One region of the Williamsia sp. Y844 genome, then DNA from elsewhere that is predicted to be linked to it. Evidence: riboswitches for the same ligand, from Rfam matches in the RefSeq annotation. Region 1 holds a riboswitch; the other holds the start of a gene.
What was found. Region 1 has a riboswitch for S-adenosylmethionine ahead of AC1TQG_RS12785 (amino acid ABC transporter permease). Riboswitches for the same ligand answer to the same signal wherever they lie in the genome.
Positions count from the first base shown of each region.

Region 2: linked by a shared signal. The riboswitch ahead of AC1TQG_RS15815 (bifunctional o-acetylhomoserine/o-acetylserine sulfhydrylase) and the one ahead of AC1TQG_RS12785 (amino acid ABC transporter permease) in region 1 are both predicted to bind S-adenosylmethionine.

Region 1 covers NZ_JBXCJB010000002.1:83,062-91,262, reverse strand. Annotated here, with positions in the region: gene AC1TQG_RS12795 (ABC transporter substrate-binding protein) at 1-274, opposite strand, end outside; gene AC1TQG_RS12790 (amino acid ABC transporter ATP-binding protein) at 310-1,092, opposite strand; gene AC1TQG_RS12785 (amino acid ABC transporter permease) at 1,089-2,054, opposite strand; SAM riboswitch class I at 2,207-2,299, opposite strand; gene AC1TQG_RS12780 (uracil-xanthine permease family protein) at 2,520-3,842, opposite strand; gene nhaA (Na+/H+ antiporter NhaA) at 4,033-5,358, shown strand; gene AC1TQG_RS12770 (invasin) at 5,564-5,881, shown strand; gene AC1TQG_RS12765 (TPR repeat domain-containing protein) at 5,959-8,201, shown strand, end outside.
Region 2 covers NZ_JBXCJB010000002.1:754,049-762,249, forward strand. Annotated here, with positions in the region: gene AC1TQG_RS15795 (bifunctional methylenetetrahydrofolate dehydrogenase/methenyltetrahydrofolate cyclohydrolase) at 1-671, shown strand, start outside; gene AC1TQG_RS15800 (DUF3017 domain-containing protein) at 679-1,035, shown strand; gene AC1TQG_RS15805 (Hsp70 family protein) at 1,212-2,714, shown strand; gene metX (homoserine O-acetyltransferase MetX) at 2,779-3,921, opposite strand; gene AC1TQG_RS15815 (bifunctional o-acetylhomoserine/o-acetylserine sulfhydrylase) at 3,923-5,239, opposite strand; SAM riboswitch class IV at 5,296-5,405, opposite strand; gene AC1TQG_RS15820 (cutinase family protein) at 5,604-7,196, shown strand; gene AC1TQG_RS15825 (NADP-dependent isocitrate dehydrogenase) at 7,396-8,201, shown strand, end outside.

The sequences.
Region 1 (8,201 bases):
CGGTGGCGTAGAACCGCAGCGGTGGAGCGGTACCGCCGGCTCCTGTCACGACAAGCGTGCCGCGATCGCGGATCGCTTGGGGCACCTTGGCTGCGATGTCAGCGACCTTGTCGACGCGAACTCGGCTGGACTGCTCTGGCGACAGGTCGAAGCTCTGCCCGTCGGACGTGACCACCTCGGACTCCGCAGTCGGTTCGCTGCACCCGGTGACCAGCAATGCGAGCGCGGCAAATGCGGACGCGACAATCGAGAGTCGACGGCTTGTTCTGGACATGTTTGTTCCTTGTTTGTCGGTTTGAGTGAGATGGATCAGAGGACGTGTGCGAGAAAAGCTTTGGTGCGTTCTTCCTTGGGAGAGTCGATGAGTTCCGCCGGGGTTCCCTGTTCGACGATGACGCCACCGTCCATGAACACCACCGTGTCGGCGATCTCGCGTGCAAAACCGACTTCGTGGGTCACGATGACAAGCGTTGCACCGTCGCGGGCGAGTCCTCGGATGACTTCGAGCACTTCGCCGACGAGTTCGGGATCGAGCGCAGATGTCGGCTCGTCGAACAGAATCACTTTGGGCCGCAGTGCAAGTGCCCGAGCGATCGCAACACGCTGCTGCTGCCCACCCGAGAGCCTGCGTGGGTATTCGTGCGCTTTATCACCGACGCCGACGCGTTCGAGCAACGCCAACGCCTCAGGCTCGACGTCCGACCGCTTGCGCCTCTGTGCCGAAATCGGCGCCTCGATGACATTCTCGAGTGCGGTCAGATGCGGAAACAGGTTGAAGTTCTGGAACACAAAACCGATCCGCGAGCGTTGCTGCAGAATTTCCTTGTTGCTCAGCTCGTGAAGCTTGTTGCCCTTGCGTTTGTACCCGACCAGGTCACCATCGACACGGACGGTGCCGTGATCGACTTTCTCCAAGTGGTTGAGGGCGCGCAGTAGCGTCGACTTCCCTGATCCCGACGGACCGATGATCGCGGTGACCTCACCCGGTCGCACGACCAAGTCGACGCCTTTGAGCACCTCGAGATCGCCGAAGGACTTGTGAACGCCCCTGACCTCGACCGCGTACTTCGAGTTCTCTATCGCCTCGGTCATCGGGTCGCCCCGCGCGGCGCAAAGGAGATGTCGGAGAACTTCTTTCGAATCTGTTGCACCGGCGTCAACGGAATGGTCCGCAGCGCACCCTTGGCATAGTGTCGCTCCACGTAGAACTGCACGACCGACAGGATCGACGTGAGGACGATGTACCAGACCGTGGCAACCATCAGCAGCGGGACGACGCGTCCACTGCGCCCGTAGATGACCTGTACCTGGTAGAACAGCTCGGCAATTGCCATGACCGACACGATCGAGGTGCCCTTGAACAAGCTGATGACTTCATTCGCGGCGTTCGGCAGGATTCCCCGCATCGCCTGCGGCAAGATGATCTTGAAGAACTCACGGTGCTTCGGAATACCTAGTGCTGCAGCGGCTTCGAGCTGACCCTGGTCTACCGAGATGATCCCGGCACGGATTATCTCCGCCGAATACGCCGCCTGGTGCAACGCCAGACCGATGATGGCCGCAGCGGAACCACTGATCACATTGTTGACATTGAACTCGAAGAAGCTCGGCCCGAACGGAACTCCTACCGAAAGAGTTTGATAGAGGTACGCGAGGTTGAACCAGAACAGCAACTGGACGATCAAAGGGATCGAACGGAATGCCCAGATGTAGAACCAGGCAATGACCTGCAGTACCGGATTCTTCGACAGTCTGGCCGCAGCCAGCGCAATGCCGATCGCAAATCCGAACAGAGATCCCCAGAACGTCAGCTGGATGGTCAGCCACAGCGCAGACATCACCGACGACGCGGTGAAATACTGCGCGAACGTGCCCCAATCCCAGCCCGGGTTGGTCGCAAATCCGTGCAGGAACTGGACGACAACGATCAGCGCGGCAATCGCGATGATCCAACGCCACGGATGCCACTTACGTGCAATGACCAGGTCTACGTCGTCTACCTCGGCCGATACGTCGAGCGTCGAGCGGGTATCTATCTGGGTCACGGTGACCACTGGTGTATGCGCGCAGCGAGCATCGCTGAAAGGGCCTTCCAATAGGACAAGAATGTGTGGGTGAGGCGGGTCAGACCTACATACAGACGCAGGTGCCCGCTCGACACAGGTCGACGTGCAGACGTCGCCACGATGCGCGTTCCATAATCGTTCCTCCATCGTTCTTGGCGGTAGCACCCACACGTCCTATGACGGGGTTGCTGCGACGTCGACGAGCCAAGTCTCTCGGTCGCTCTGGATGGTGAGGAGGAATCTATGCGGTCGATGAACCATCCGTCAAGGGGTAGAATTTGATTTGCCTTGCGAGAGTGGGCTTTCGGGTTGGAATCACCATGTTTTAAACCTTGCGTGGTGTCCATTTGTCTGAAAACAGAGTGGTGAGCCGGCGACTTCCCGACCTCGCGACAGACAAAAGATCGCCCCCTCAAACACTTGAGGGGGCGATCAATCGGGGTCAGTGCAGGCCTACTCGACGTCCGCCTTGTCCACCACAACTGTCCCGCGCCAGCCGCCGACCACGCGCATGACGTGATAGATCAGCAGTGCCGCAACAGCTCCCAGTGCGATTCCGCCGAAGCTCAAATCTCCGATGGTCCAAGAGAAGTCGGCGATGGCGATCACGAGTGCGATGGCTGCGGTGAACTGGTTGACGGGCTTGGAGAAGTCCACCTTGTTGGTCACCCAGATGTGCACACCCAGGATTCCGACGAGGCCGTAGAGCGCTGTGGTCACACCACCGAGGACACCCGGCGGAACCGATGCGATGACCGCACCCACCTTCGGCGACATACCCAGCAGCACTGCAGCGATGCCTGCCACCCAGTAGGCAGCCGTCGAGTACACCTTGGTGGCCGCCATGACGCCGATGTTCTCGGCGTAAGTCGTTGTGGCAGAACCACCACCGCTGCCTGCCAGCACCGTGGCGATACCATCGGCGGCCAACGCCCGACCGATCTTGTGGTCGTAGTTGATGCCGGTCATCGTATTGATCGACTTGACGTGCCCGATGTTCTCGACCACCAGCACCAACACAACCGGCAAGAACATCGGCAGCACCGACAGATGGAACGTCGGCGCCTGAAAGTCGGGCAGGCCAACCCAATCGGCGGCCCCGATGGGATCTGTGTCGACCTCATCGCGGACCAGTGCAAACAAATAGCCGATGACAACACTGGTGAAAATCGCGAGCCGACCGAGCAAGCCCTTGAACAACACCAGCGAGGCGATCAGTAGCACCAGGACCAGCGTGGCCGTCGCCGCATCCTGCTCATAGTTCGACTTGGCAGTCGGCGCGAGATTCAGGCCGATCAGGGCAACGATGGTTCCGGTCACGATCGGCGGCATCAGCGCGTGGATCCAGCCGGTGCCTGCGAATTGCACCACCACGCCGATGACGATCAGCATCGCGCCCACCATCACGATGCCGCCCAGCGCGGACCCGTGCCCGTGTGAGGCCGTCGCGGCGAGGACCGGCGCGATGATCGCAAAACTCGAACCTAGGTAGCTCGGCAGCTGATTGCGCGTGATGAGCAAGAACAGGATCGTGCCGATGCCGGAGAAGAGCAGAGTCGTCGCCGGCGGGAATCCGGTGAGGACCGGCACCAGGAACGTCGCACCGAACATGGCCACCACGTGCTGCAGACCGATGCCCACCGTGCGCGGCCACGACAGTCGTTCCTGCGGGGCAACCACCCCGCTGCTACCCACCAGCGACCAGCCGAACAGCGGTGACGGGGCATCAGTCGCCGCTTTGCCGGATTCAGCCGGCCTCAGATCTTTCTCAGACATGGGCAACAGTCTGCCGCGTGAGCAGCCGATCCCTGCCATCGCCTCTGATTCCGCGCCACCTGTCCACGCGTATTTGCCAGGCGGTAACGTTACCGGCGGTGTGCCGGGAAGTCTGGTCGGCCGCGTGCTCAATACCGTCTCTTGATGGTTGCGCGTGTCGCGCTTCGCCGACCCAAAGACAGGACACAACGTGTCAGCACAGGATCGAAAAACCCCATCTCCACTCTTTGCCCGGGGCTCATGGGCTGAGTCATCGCGCATCGCCGACATCCTCCGCAAAGAGACCATCGGTGGCGCAATCCTGCTGGTGGCGACCGTGGTTGCGCTGATCTGGGCCAATTCGCCGTGGTCCGATTCCTACACCGATCTCAGCGAGTTCCAGGTCGGCACGGACGCACTGGGCGTCCACCTCGATCTGTCGTTGGCCACCTGGGCTGCCGACGGACTGCTCGCGATCTTCTTCTTTGTGGTGGGCCTCGAACTCAAACGCGAGTTCGTTGCCGGCGACCTCCGTGACCCGAAGCGCGCGGTCCTTCCGATCGCCGCGGCAGTCGGCGGCATGGTGGTGCCTGCCGTCATCTTTGTGGCGTTCACCGCCCACGTCGGCGATGGCGCCACCCAGGGCTGGGCCATTCCCACCGCCACCGACATCGCGTTTGCGGTCGCCGTCCTGGCAGTGATCTCTACACACCTACCGGTGGCCCTGCGGACATTCCTGCTCACCCTTGCCGTGGTCGACGACCTTCTCGCCATCACCGTGATCGCCATCTTCTACAGCGACGACATCGATCTCGGTGCCCTCGCGCTCGCCGCGATACCGCTGGTGCTGTTCGCCATCTGCGTCCAGCGCCGAATCCGATCCTGGTGGCTGCTCATTCCACTGGCCTCTCTGACCTGGGTGTTCGTCCATGAGTCCGGGATTCACGCCACGGTCGCCGGTGTTCTACTCGGGTTCACCGTTCCGGTCCTTCGGAGCAAGGCAGCCGGTGGCCCGGAGGCCGGAATCGGTCTGGCTGAACACTTCGAACACCGAATCCGGCCCATCTCGGCGGGTATCGCGATTCCGATCTTTGCGTTCTTCGCTGCCGGCGTCGCGATCGGAGGTCTCGACGGCCTGACCGATGCGTTGAGTGATCCCATCGCCCTCGGCATCATCTTCGGCCTGGTCTTCGGCAAAGCAATCGGTATCTTCGGCACCACCCGACTGCTGTCGGCGTTCACGCGGGCCTCCCTCGACGCCAGCGTTCGCTGGATCGACGTCCTCGGCATCTCGATCCTGGCCGGCATCGGATTCACCGTGTCCCTACTCATCGGCGACCTTGCCTTCGGCCTGGGCTCTGAGCGCGATCAAATCGTCAAGATAGGTGTGCTGACCGGATCTCTGTGCGCCGCACTGATCGCATCAGTCCTCCTACGAGCCCGAAACCGGCACTACCGCAAGGTTCAGGAAGAAGAAGAGCGCGACGACGACCACGACGGCATCCCCGATATCTACCAGAACAAAAACAACAGCTAGACAAGGGATCTGGCGACTGGGTGCCTTCACCCGATGAGAATCGGTCCTGTTTGGGACAGTTTCATGCCGGTGCCCGACACATCCGTGCCGACCCTTTCAACCGTGCGATATTGTCTGCATCGGATCTGGAGGGGATCCGGGGGAGCTGATGGGTCGTGCTCGCACGATCGCGCAGCGAACCGACCACGTCATTCGGGGGGATCAAATGGACGTTGTCATCAGCAATGCGGTGATGGATACGCTGGCAGCAGATATCGAAGTGGTGGCAGCCGAGGTCTCGGAGATACCGCACCCAGACGTCACGGCAGTCGTTTCAGCGTTCATGCCAGATTCACCAATGATCGCCGCAACCGCAACTGCCACGGACATCCTCAAAGGGTCGCTGACAGTGGTCTCCGGTCAGTGGGAGTCAATGGCCTCTGTTGTTCGGGCGACCCGTGACGGTCTCACGGGAGTCGACGAGCAGTCGGCCGGCAAGTTCGCCGGACTCGGTCACCTCCCGACCGGTGACGCGCCGCGATGACTCCGACCAAGAATCAGCTGGACAAATGGATGCCGGACCAGCTGAAACTTTCGGCGTTGACATCGATGGCCTCGACAATGCGCACCAAACTCGACACAGCAGATCGGAAGTTCGATCTGCCGACCACCGATTGGAAGGGCGAGGCACGGACAGCGGCCGAGGACCGCTCAACTGAAGAAGTCACGTGGGGCAAGCGCGTTGCAGCCGAATACGAGACCCTCGGTACGACCCTGAGTGACGCTTCGACTGCAATCGACGACACTCTGACGGCGGTCGACAAGTCCATCGCGGACGCCGCCGCGAAAGGCTTCCATCTGATCAGCGGCGACGACAGTATGTGGCAGGTCCGGTATGTCCCTCTCAGCGACGACGATGAGACAACCGAAGAAGAGATTGCCCAGCTCAGACACGAATGGGCCACCTACCTCAAAGGAAAGGCCGACCTGGCCGAACTGACGTGTCAGCAGTTCGCGACGGCACTCGCCGGCAATCTGCAAGCTCTGTCAGGTCTCACTCCCGCAGTGCTCGGGCTGAGCGCGTCCGATGGCCGCACCGCCGCAATGATGTCCCAGGACGGCTGGACGAAGGAAGAATTGGCGGTCGTCGGCAAGAGCCTGGAAGCGGCAGGATTGACACCTGATCAGGCTCAACGATTACTCAACGGCGAACGTGTTGATGATCTCCCAGTCGGCGCCCAAGAATTTCTCCATCAGTTCTTCAACAACCTGTCGGAGGATCAGACGCTCGGACTGAAGGACGAGTTCGACCGTCTGGGCAATGCAGACGGCGAGGCATATTCGAAGGCGCTTGGATCCGGGTTGCTGATTCTGTCGAACGAGAAGGTCGGTGCTGGTGATGTCCACGGTGGCTTCGAGAGTCTTCCGCCTTGGATGCGCGACTGGTCAACCCATAGAGCACGCGACGAATGGATCGTGAGCCGTGACGGTAAGCCCGTCAACATCGCCCGCCAGGACTACAAGATTGCAAAGTTGTTGTCCAACACAGGAAGTGCGATAGCGCCTGGTGAGCGACTGGGAACCGAACTGATCCGAAAGGCAGAGACCGAGATTGCGTGGGGGCAACACTCGCCGACCATCGAGGCATCATTCCCAGGATCTGACGTTTCCGATTTGAAGAACAATTACCAACAAACCATGGAAAACCTGCTGTCGGTCGGAACCCGGAGTCATGAAGCATCCGCAGCGATTCTTTCCGGCCACTACACCGACGGCACATCGCTTGACGGCGACTACGACCGAAACCGCACTGTGGAAAATCTACTGACACATGAGTGGCGCGACGATGGCAAAACTGCCGCAAACCTGACCAACTGGGTTGACGAGTACGCTGCAGACCAAACAAATGCATCCAAATCCGACTTGTCCGCTCGCGCGTTCCGCGGACTCCTCGACAGCACCTCTGGGTCGGGGGAACAATTCGGCAATCTGATCAACATCGGCGAGTCCGAGAAGAGCATGGGCGACATCAACCCAGCACTGGCCGGTGCAATGGAAGAAGCGGTTCGTCCCTATCTCAATGTCATGGCAGGCGGCTCTCCAGGCGCGTTCGGATTCAACGAGAGCACGTTCGACGATCTCAATTTCGGGGAAAACAACGATGCGTTGCGGGATCAATCGCAACGGGCGATGGCATTGATCGCCAGCGATCCGACTGCCGGTGAACGGCTCATCCACGATGTCCAAACACAGCAGGCACTCAACGCCCACAATCTGGTGACGATGGATCACAACGACCCGGATGCACCCAATGCCGGCGAAATCGGTGCCCGCAACGGAGCGTTACAGAATCTATTGACCGATGGATTGACAGCTGCCTCTCTCGACAACTGGCACGACGAGCACCTCGGGTCGGGCACGGACGGCTTGACCAACGACGATCGAGCAGCAATCTCTTCGAACGTCGAAACCAGCATCAAAAAAGTTGCAGCCGCGATCCCCGTTGTTGGTAACACCGCCGAAGTCGGTCTGGACCTGGCATCACCATATATTCCGGCGTGGGACAAAGAGATCGAGCTCGCGGATCAAGGCCCATATCCCGAAAACATCCCAGACGCGGTTGAGAATGCGAAATTGCAGCAGTATTACCAGCTGTACGCATCGAAGAATCCAGTACCTGACGGCGCAAATTCGCAGATTGATAAACGTCTCTTCGACGGTCAGACACTCCGTCCCCTCAGCGAAATAAAGTCTGGGTACGGCACGGACAGCGACGAACAAATTCTCGGTGCACTTCGTCCTCGGATCGAGCGCGCCGGTGTCGACGTAGGAACATACCAAGACATGTACGACGCCCGACAAGG
Region 2 (8,201 bases), 670 kb from region 1:
ATCTGCCCGCCGACATCACCACCGAGCAACTCAACGCGGTCATCGACGAGCTGAACGCCGATCCGGCCTGCACCGGATACATCGTCCAGCTGCCACTGCCCAAGCATCTCGACGAGAACGCGGCGTTGGAACGCATCGACCCGGCCAAGGATGCCGACGGACTGCATCCGATCAACCTGGGCCGGCTTGTGCTGGACAGCTCCGGGACCTCGTCCGATGCTCCGCTGCCGTGCACCCCGCGCGGCATCCTGCATCTGCTGCGACGGTACGACGTGCCGATCGCCGGATCCCATGTGGTTGTTGTCGGCCGCGGTGTGACGGTAGGACGTCCGATCGGGCTGTTGTTCACCCGCCGGACCGAGAACGCCACTGTCACTCTGTGTCACACCGGCACCGCGGACCTTGCCGCCGAGGTCTCGCGCGCCGACATCGTGATCGCCGCAGCCGGCGTGGCAGGCCTCATCACCGCCGACATGGTCAAGCCCGGAGCCGCGGTCATCGATGTCGGTGTCAGTCGAACGGATGCAGGTTTGGTCGGCGACGTGGACCCCGCAGTGTGGGATGTCGCCGGATATGTCTCACCCAACCCCGGTGGTGTCGGACCGCTCACCCGCGCGTTCCTGATGGCCAATGTCGTCGAGCGCGCCGAATCCGCATTGTCGCGGAGCTGACCCGGATATGAGCAGCAGGTCGACCGCGGGCGAGGGGGAAGCAACCGGCGCACGGCGTGCGCGTGCTCGTCGCCTCCATCGCGTCCGGCAGTTGCGGTCGGTGCTGGTCCAGATACCTTTCATCGCTGTCATGGCGCTGATCGTGGTGGCCGCGATCTTCTTGATCTTCGACCGCTGGCGTCGAGGGACCTTCGTGCTCGGTTCGGCCGCCTTGCTGGCGGCGCTTCTCCGGGCGATATTGCCGACATCCCGCGCCGGTCTCCTCGAGGTTCGCGGACGTGTGGCGGACGTGTCGTCGATGGTGTTTGTCGGTGTCGCCATCCTCTGGTTGGCGACCTCGATCGACCCTTTGGGCACAGATTGATTACAATGGTTCCGTTGCTGTAATTGTCTGTTGACTTTGGTCGTGCCGAAACGTAAAAGTGCGGCCTCAGACAAGGGCGGCAGGGGGACTGTCCAACAACGGCAGTGAATGGATCAGGGGTGTGAAGTCGGCATCATCTGGGCCCCAACCGAGAGATAGCGATCGGAATGAGGACCATGAGTACGTCACTGGGTTTGTCCGCAGGCAGTGGAATGATCCACTGTGTCCTGCTGTCGACCGATGACAATGGTCGCCAGAGTTCGATCAACCGCGTCATCGACGTCGACCTCACCGATGGTCTGACCCGCGCCGGCCGCGTGAATTCCGGCATCGATCTGATGCTGGGTACCGCGCAGGACCGCGGGAGCAAGGTCGGGCCGATCGGCGTTGCGTATCGCACCGATGAGCACGCTCGCGAAATCGCTTCTCGTGGTACCGGTGTCAAGCGGCAGATCCAGTTGATCGCCGAAACAGAGGCTGTGGCGCACCAATTGGGTTCAACCGGCGAGATCAGCCGCTTCGCATCGGTGGTCGTCGTGGACCTGGGCGACACCGGGATGAGCATGTACACGCTTGATCCGGCGACCGGACGGATCAGTGACCTGCAACGGAGCGAGGCGATTTCGGGCGCTGCGCTCGATGCTCTGCTGATGCAGGATCACACCATCATCGGTCGCCTGCGCGGACGTCGCAGGTCCACGGTGCTGAGCGCATGCCGGACCGCGAAAGAAGAACTGTCCGTGAGTGAGTCGACCTCGCTGATGATCGGTGGCGTGTCGGATACCGGCACCCTGACCCGATCATCGTTCGAAGGTCTCATCCGGCCGATGGCGCAGGCGGCGGCTGCTGCCGTCTCCGAGTACACGGCGGCCTCCCGCCCAGAGGCCATCGTGCTCATCGGTGGCATTGCAAACATTCCACTGGTCCGCGACCTCATCACAGACGAGGCCGGTGTCGAGGCGGTGCTTCCGGACGGCCCGGAATCGGTTGCGGCGACCGGTGCCGCCCGCCTTGCCGCCGCGAGCACCCGGCCTGCCGGACTTGCCTTCATCGGTGGACGGCGTAGCCGGGACTGGTTGTCGGCGGCGCCGCTGGCCATGTTCGGTGCGTTGCTCGCGGGAGCGTTGATGACCGTGTACGCGGTCGGATCATCGCTCGCAGGCAACCCGTCGACACCGATCAAGTCCACGGAGGCTCCGACGGTGCCATCCGCAATCGCTGAAGCTCCGCCGGAGACAACGACCACGACCACCAACGCGCAGGTGACCTCCACGCTGACGCCGAAACCGACCGAGACCACGTGGGATATGGCACCACCGGTTGTCAATGGAAACCCCGAACCTGGTTGGGTGACAACCGAATTGCCGCCGCCGGTTTCTTTTTCGGATCCGCCGACGAGAACCCTGAGCCCGTCCCTGATCCCGTTCCCGTTGCCGAGCATCACGTGGCCGCCCAATCTCGACCCGTCGTCTCCGTCGTCCCCATCGTCTCCGTCGACTCCTCCGCCGCCGGAATCAACGACGCCCGATCCGATCCCTGAGGCTGAACCCGCTCAGCCGCAGGAGGGCACGCAGTCGCCGGCACCACCGTCCGCGCCTGCGCTCGTTGCCCCGGCGGATTCACCGCAGTCCGATGATCCGGCGTCAGGTACGGTGCCGACGTCGCCGCCGGCAACCTGACGATTTTCCGGTGCTGCCGCACCTGACCGACTGCCACGTGGGCCAGCCGGTCAGGTGGAGGTTATCAGCCACGCGCGAGGACGAGAGTCTTCTTGAGAAGGTCTGAGACCGCTTCGAATTCGGTCAGGAATCCGTCGTGGCCATTGGCGGAATGCACCACGTGCAATCCGTCGACGCAGCCGGACATGAGTTCGGCCAACTCGATCTGCTGACGCAGGGGATACAGCCGGTCGGAGTCGATGCCACCGACCACGACGGGTACATGGCAGCTCCGCAGGGCAGCTTCGATGCCACCGCGTCCGCGTCCGACGTCGTGGTTGTTGAGCACCTCGGACAGCACCACGTAGCTACCCGGATCGAACCGGCGGACAAGCTTGTCGGCCTGGTGCTCGAGGTAGCTCTGCACCGCGTAGCGGCCGCCGTGTAGCGGATCCTCTTGCCCCTGAGGGAGGTTGGCGAACCTCTGGTCGAGTTCGGGTTCGCTGCGGTAGTACATGTGCGCGATGCGGCGGGCAATGCCGAGACCTGACGTGGGGGTGCGACCGGTGCCGTGATAGTCGCCGTTCTGCCAGTTGGCATCGGCCTTGATTGCCGCAATTTGTGTTGTCTGCGTACCGATTTGGTCGGCTGATGCGCGAGCGCCCACGGCCAGGATCAAGCCGCTCCGCACTCGCTCCGGGTAACCGATGACCCATTCCAGCGCGCGGGCGCCACCCATCGAGCCGCCGATGACGGCTGCGACGGTATCGATCTGCAGCGCATCGAGCAATGCGACCTCGGCGCGGACCTGATCGAGCACGGTGATGTTGGGGAAACGTGAACCCCACACCTGCCCTTCGGAATCCAGTGATGCCGGGCCGGTGGAACCGCCGCATCCACCGAGGACATTCGCCGAGACGACACACCACTCGTCGGTGTCGACTGCGGCGCCCGGACCGATCAGCCCGTCCCACCAACCGGGGGCGGGCTGATCGGGACCGGCGGGTCCGGTTGCGTGGGAGTCGCCGGTCAGGGCATGCAGAGCCAGAACTACGTTGTCGCGGGTGGGCGAGAGCGTGCCCCAGCGCTGAAACGCCAGGGTCACATTCTCGATCTGTCCACCGTTGTCCAACGAAATCGGGCCGACCGGCACACTGGTCAGCTGCCCATCGGGCAGGGATTCCCAGTCCGGATGGATTCGTGGTGGCGTGTGCGGGTCGATACTCACCTCACTTGGCCGCAGCGAAGCCTGCATCGAGGTCGGCGATGATGTCGACGACGTTCTCGATGCCGACAGCCAACCGGACCAGGCCGGGGGTCACGCCTGCGGCCAGCTGCTCTTCAGCGATCAGCTGGGAGTGGGTGGTCGAGGCGGGATGGATGACCAGCGAGCGCACATCACCGATGTTGGCGACATGGCTGTGCAGGACCAGTGCGTCGACGAACTTCTTGCCCGCGTCCACGCCGCCGACGATCTCGAAGCCGATGATCGCGCCCTGGCCGCGCGGAGCCAATTCCTGGCCTCGCTTGTACCAGCGCGAGGATTCGAGTCCGGCGTAGGCCACCGACTCCACCTGCGGGTGCTCTTCCAGGTACTTGGCCACCGCCTGGGCGTTCGACACGTGGCGTTCGATCCGCAGGCTGAGTGTTTCCAGGCCCTGGGCGATGAGGAACGCGTTGAACGGCGAGATGGCGGCACCGGTGTCGCGCAACCACTGCACGCGGGCCTTGAGGGCGTAGGCCGGAGCACCGAGGTCGGCAAAGATCGCACCGTGGTAGCTCGGGTCCGGGGTGGTGAATCCGGGGAACAGGTCCACACCGTCACGCTGGCCCCGCCAATCGAAGGTGCCGCCGTCGACGATCACGCCGCCGATCGCGGTGCCATGTCCACCAAGGTATTTCGTGGCCGAATGCACCACGATGTCGGCGCCGTGCTCCAGCGGGTTGATCAGGTACGGGGTGGCGACGGTGTTGTCGACGATCAATGGCAGGCCGGCCTCGTGGGCGACGGCGGAGATGCCGGGGAGATCGAGGATCTCGTTGTTCGGGTTCGAGATCGTCTCACCGAACAGCGCACGGGTGTTGGGCTGGATGGCCGCGCGCCAGCTGTCGAGGTCTTCGGGATCTTCGACGAAGCTGACCTGGATTCCGAGCTTGGGCAGCGTGTAGTGGAAGAGGTTGTACGTACCGCCGTACAGCCGCGGGCTCGACACCACGTGACCGCCGTTTTCGACGATGTTCAGGATTGAGTAGGTCTCGGCGGCCTGACCCGACGCGACGAGCAGAGCCGCCACGCCACCTTCGAGGGCTGCGATTCGCTGCTCGACGGCGTCCTGGGTGGGGTTCATGATGCGCGTGTAGATGTTGCCGGGCTCGGCCAGACCGAAGAGGTTGGCGGCGTGCTCGGTGTCGCGGAACGTGTACGACGTTGTCTGGTAAATCGGCAGGGCACGGGCAGAGGTTGCCGAATCCGGGCTCTGGCCAACATGGACCTGTTTGGTTTCAAAGCTCCAGTTGTCAGCCGGATTGACGTCGGTGTCAGACATGTAGGACTTCTCTTTCATGGTCGGTAGACATCCAATTAGAGGGTCCGACCTTTCGGACCCCGCGCTTGCCGCGGCGAACCGCAACCTGGTCGTCACCCGGAGCACCCCACCGCGGTTGGAGGGTTGCCGGTCAGCTAGCCGGGGCTTGTCGCTGACACTCAGGACCTGGCCAAAAGGATATAACACGCGGTTCCTGTTCAAAAAAGCGTTCAGCGCACGGAGATTCTGCGATTCGCCACCAGCCGGATGCCCCTGTACTACGTTCATGCGATTGGCCATTGTCAATGTCCACCGTAACTTTGGTGAACTGCCTCGAAATGCTTGAGGCCGTCGGTGATTCGAAACAACTGGGGCTGCTGTGGGTGTGAGGACGAAGCCTGATCGCTCTGTTCCGAAACCGGCCGGCCGACGGGTGGCGGCGCTGGCATCCGGAGCGGCTGCGGTCGCGCTGCCCGTGTTGACCTTCCTCGGGAGTGCTCCAGGGCTCGCGGCCCAGGCGCAGGCGTACGACTGTGGTGACGGCGTCGTGTTCGTGGTGGCCGGAACCGACGATCCGAACTTCCTGCACACCATAGGGGTGGAGACCCGCTACAGCGCCCGGGGCTACGTGATCAAACGCGTCGACTATCCGGGGACCTTCTGGCCACTCGGTGCACAGAGTTACGACGAGAACATCGAGACCGGACAAGCCGCGCTCACCCAGGATGTGGCGACCTATCAGGCCAACTGCCCGGGCAACCCGGCCGTCATCGCCGGCTATTCGCAGGGGGCCCGGATCGCAGGCGATGTACTGGCCGACATCGCGGCAGGCAAGGCCGACGGCGTGACCTCGGTCGGAGTGTCGGGCGAGCTCTATTCCGACCCTCGGCGACGCGGCACAAACGACGGTGCCGGAGCCGAGGTCAACCTCATCAATGCGTATCCGGGCGCGATGCTCGATGGTTCGCGCGACGGCGACTTCGGCGACATACCGGTGTACTCGGTCTGCATCGATGGTGACCCGGTCTGTGACATACCCGACCCGCGGCGAGATCCGATCGGGGCATTGGACGCGTTGCTGGGCTTCTGGGTCAAGCACCACAACTATGGCGGCATCATGACGGCAGGCCCGGGGGCGGCTGTGGGCACCGACGGGATCACCGTCATCGAGGGTCCCGACGGTGCCACGGTGATCTTCATCGCCGCCGATCCCTCACTCACCACTGTGCTGGCGCAGGTCGGACTGCCTAATTTGCTGCGCCCGGTGATTCTCGATTTCCCCTATGCCGAAACGGAGGTCATCCGGCCGATCTCCCGCGCGATCATGGGCTTGCTGCCTGCGCTCCCGCAGCTCGGGCATGGTGCGTATCTGACCGACCTGTACACGGTCCGGGACGCGCTGTCCGGTGACCCGGCCGCGTGGGCCGCGATTCTCGGGAGCGCGGTCAGCATCGTCAAATATCCGGTGAACTTCGTTCGGGACTGGGTTGCGGTGATCGATGCCGTACTCGACCACCGTGACCCGGATCTCGGGTTCATCGCGGCACCGACGGTGCGCGCCATGGCGGATGCGGCATTCGGTGCGGTCTCCGCGGGCAGGGCGGACGTGGGGGACCCGGCCACTGACACCGCCCTTGCCGGTGCTTCTCAGAGGGCGCTCGCTGCGTCGTCCGTTGATCGCCCGCAGGCCTCTGCCGACGTCATCCCGGGGCCTGGTCGGCATCGGGCGCCCGAGGTGTCCCCGCCGGCTGTGTCGGATCCCGATGTGCCGGAAGCCGATGTGCCCGCCTCCGTACCGGTGTGGAACGGTCCGGCAACCTCCCACGCGGACCAGGGTGCTGATGACGACGGCCCCGACGTCGTTGATTCCACGGCAGGTCAGAAGCCGGTCGCTCCTGATCTGCCTGCTGTCGAAGCGCCTGCTGCGACCGAGACAATGGCCGTTGACATGTCGGCGGACCTCACCACCGCCTCGTGATCCGGCCCCTGCGCTGACGCCCCTGACCCGTCAGGTGATGGGTATGCTGGCAAGCAGTACGCCCGTTATATTTACTTTGTCCGGTGAGCGAGGTAACAGCCCGCCGGACTAGGTTGAACATGTTTGGGTGCAGGCGCGCCAGCTCATGAGTCGGCGTCCGAAAGCGGGGCACACATCGTCGAGGAGGACGCGTAGCCATATGGGCAAGATCAAGGTCGAAGGAACGGTCGTAGAGCTGGACGGCGACGAGATGACTCGGATCATCTGGCAGTTCATCAAAGAGAAGCTGATCCACCCGTACCTCGATCTGAACCTGGAGTATTACGACCTCGGCATCGAGGAACGTGACCGTACCGACGACCAGGTCACCATCGACTCGGCATACGCCATCCTCAAACACGGTGTCGGCGTGAAGTGCGCCACCATCACCCCCGACGAAGCTCGTGTCGAAGAGTTCGGCCTGAAGAAGATGTGGCGCTCGCCCAACGGCACCATCCGAAATATTCTGGGCGGCACGATCTTCCGCGCTCCGATCATCATCTCCAACGTCCCGCGACTGGTGCCGGGATGGACCAAGCCGGTCATCGTCGGACGTCACGCGTTCGGCGACCAGTACCGCGCGACCGATTTCAAGGTTGCCACCGCGGGCAAGGTCACCATCACGTTCACCCCGGACGACGGCTCGGCGCCGATCGAGCACGAGATCGTCCAGATGCCCGAAGAGGGCGGCGTGGTGATGGGTATGTACAACTTCAACAAGTCCATCGAAGACTTCGCGCGGGCATCGCTGAACTACGGTCTGCAGCGCAACTACCCGGTGTACCTGTCGACCAAGAACACCATTCTCAAAGCCTACGACGGAGCGTTCAAAGACATTTTCCAGCATGTCTTCGATACCGAGTTCAAGGCTGAATTCGATGCTGCCGGAATCCATTACGAGCACCGGCTCATCGACGACATGGTTGCTTCCAGCCTCAAGTGGGAGGGTGGATATGTCTGGGCCTG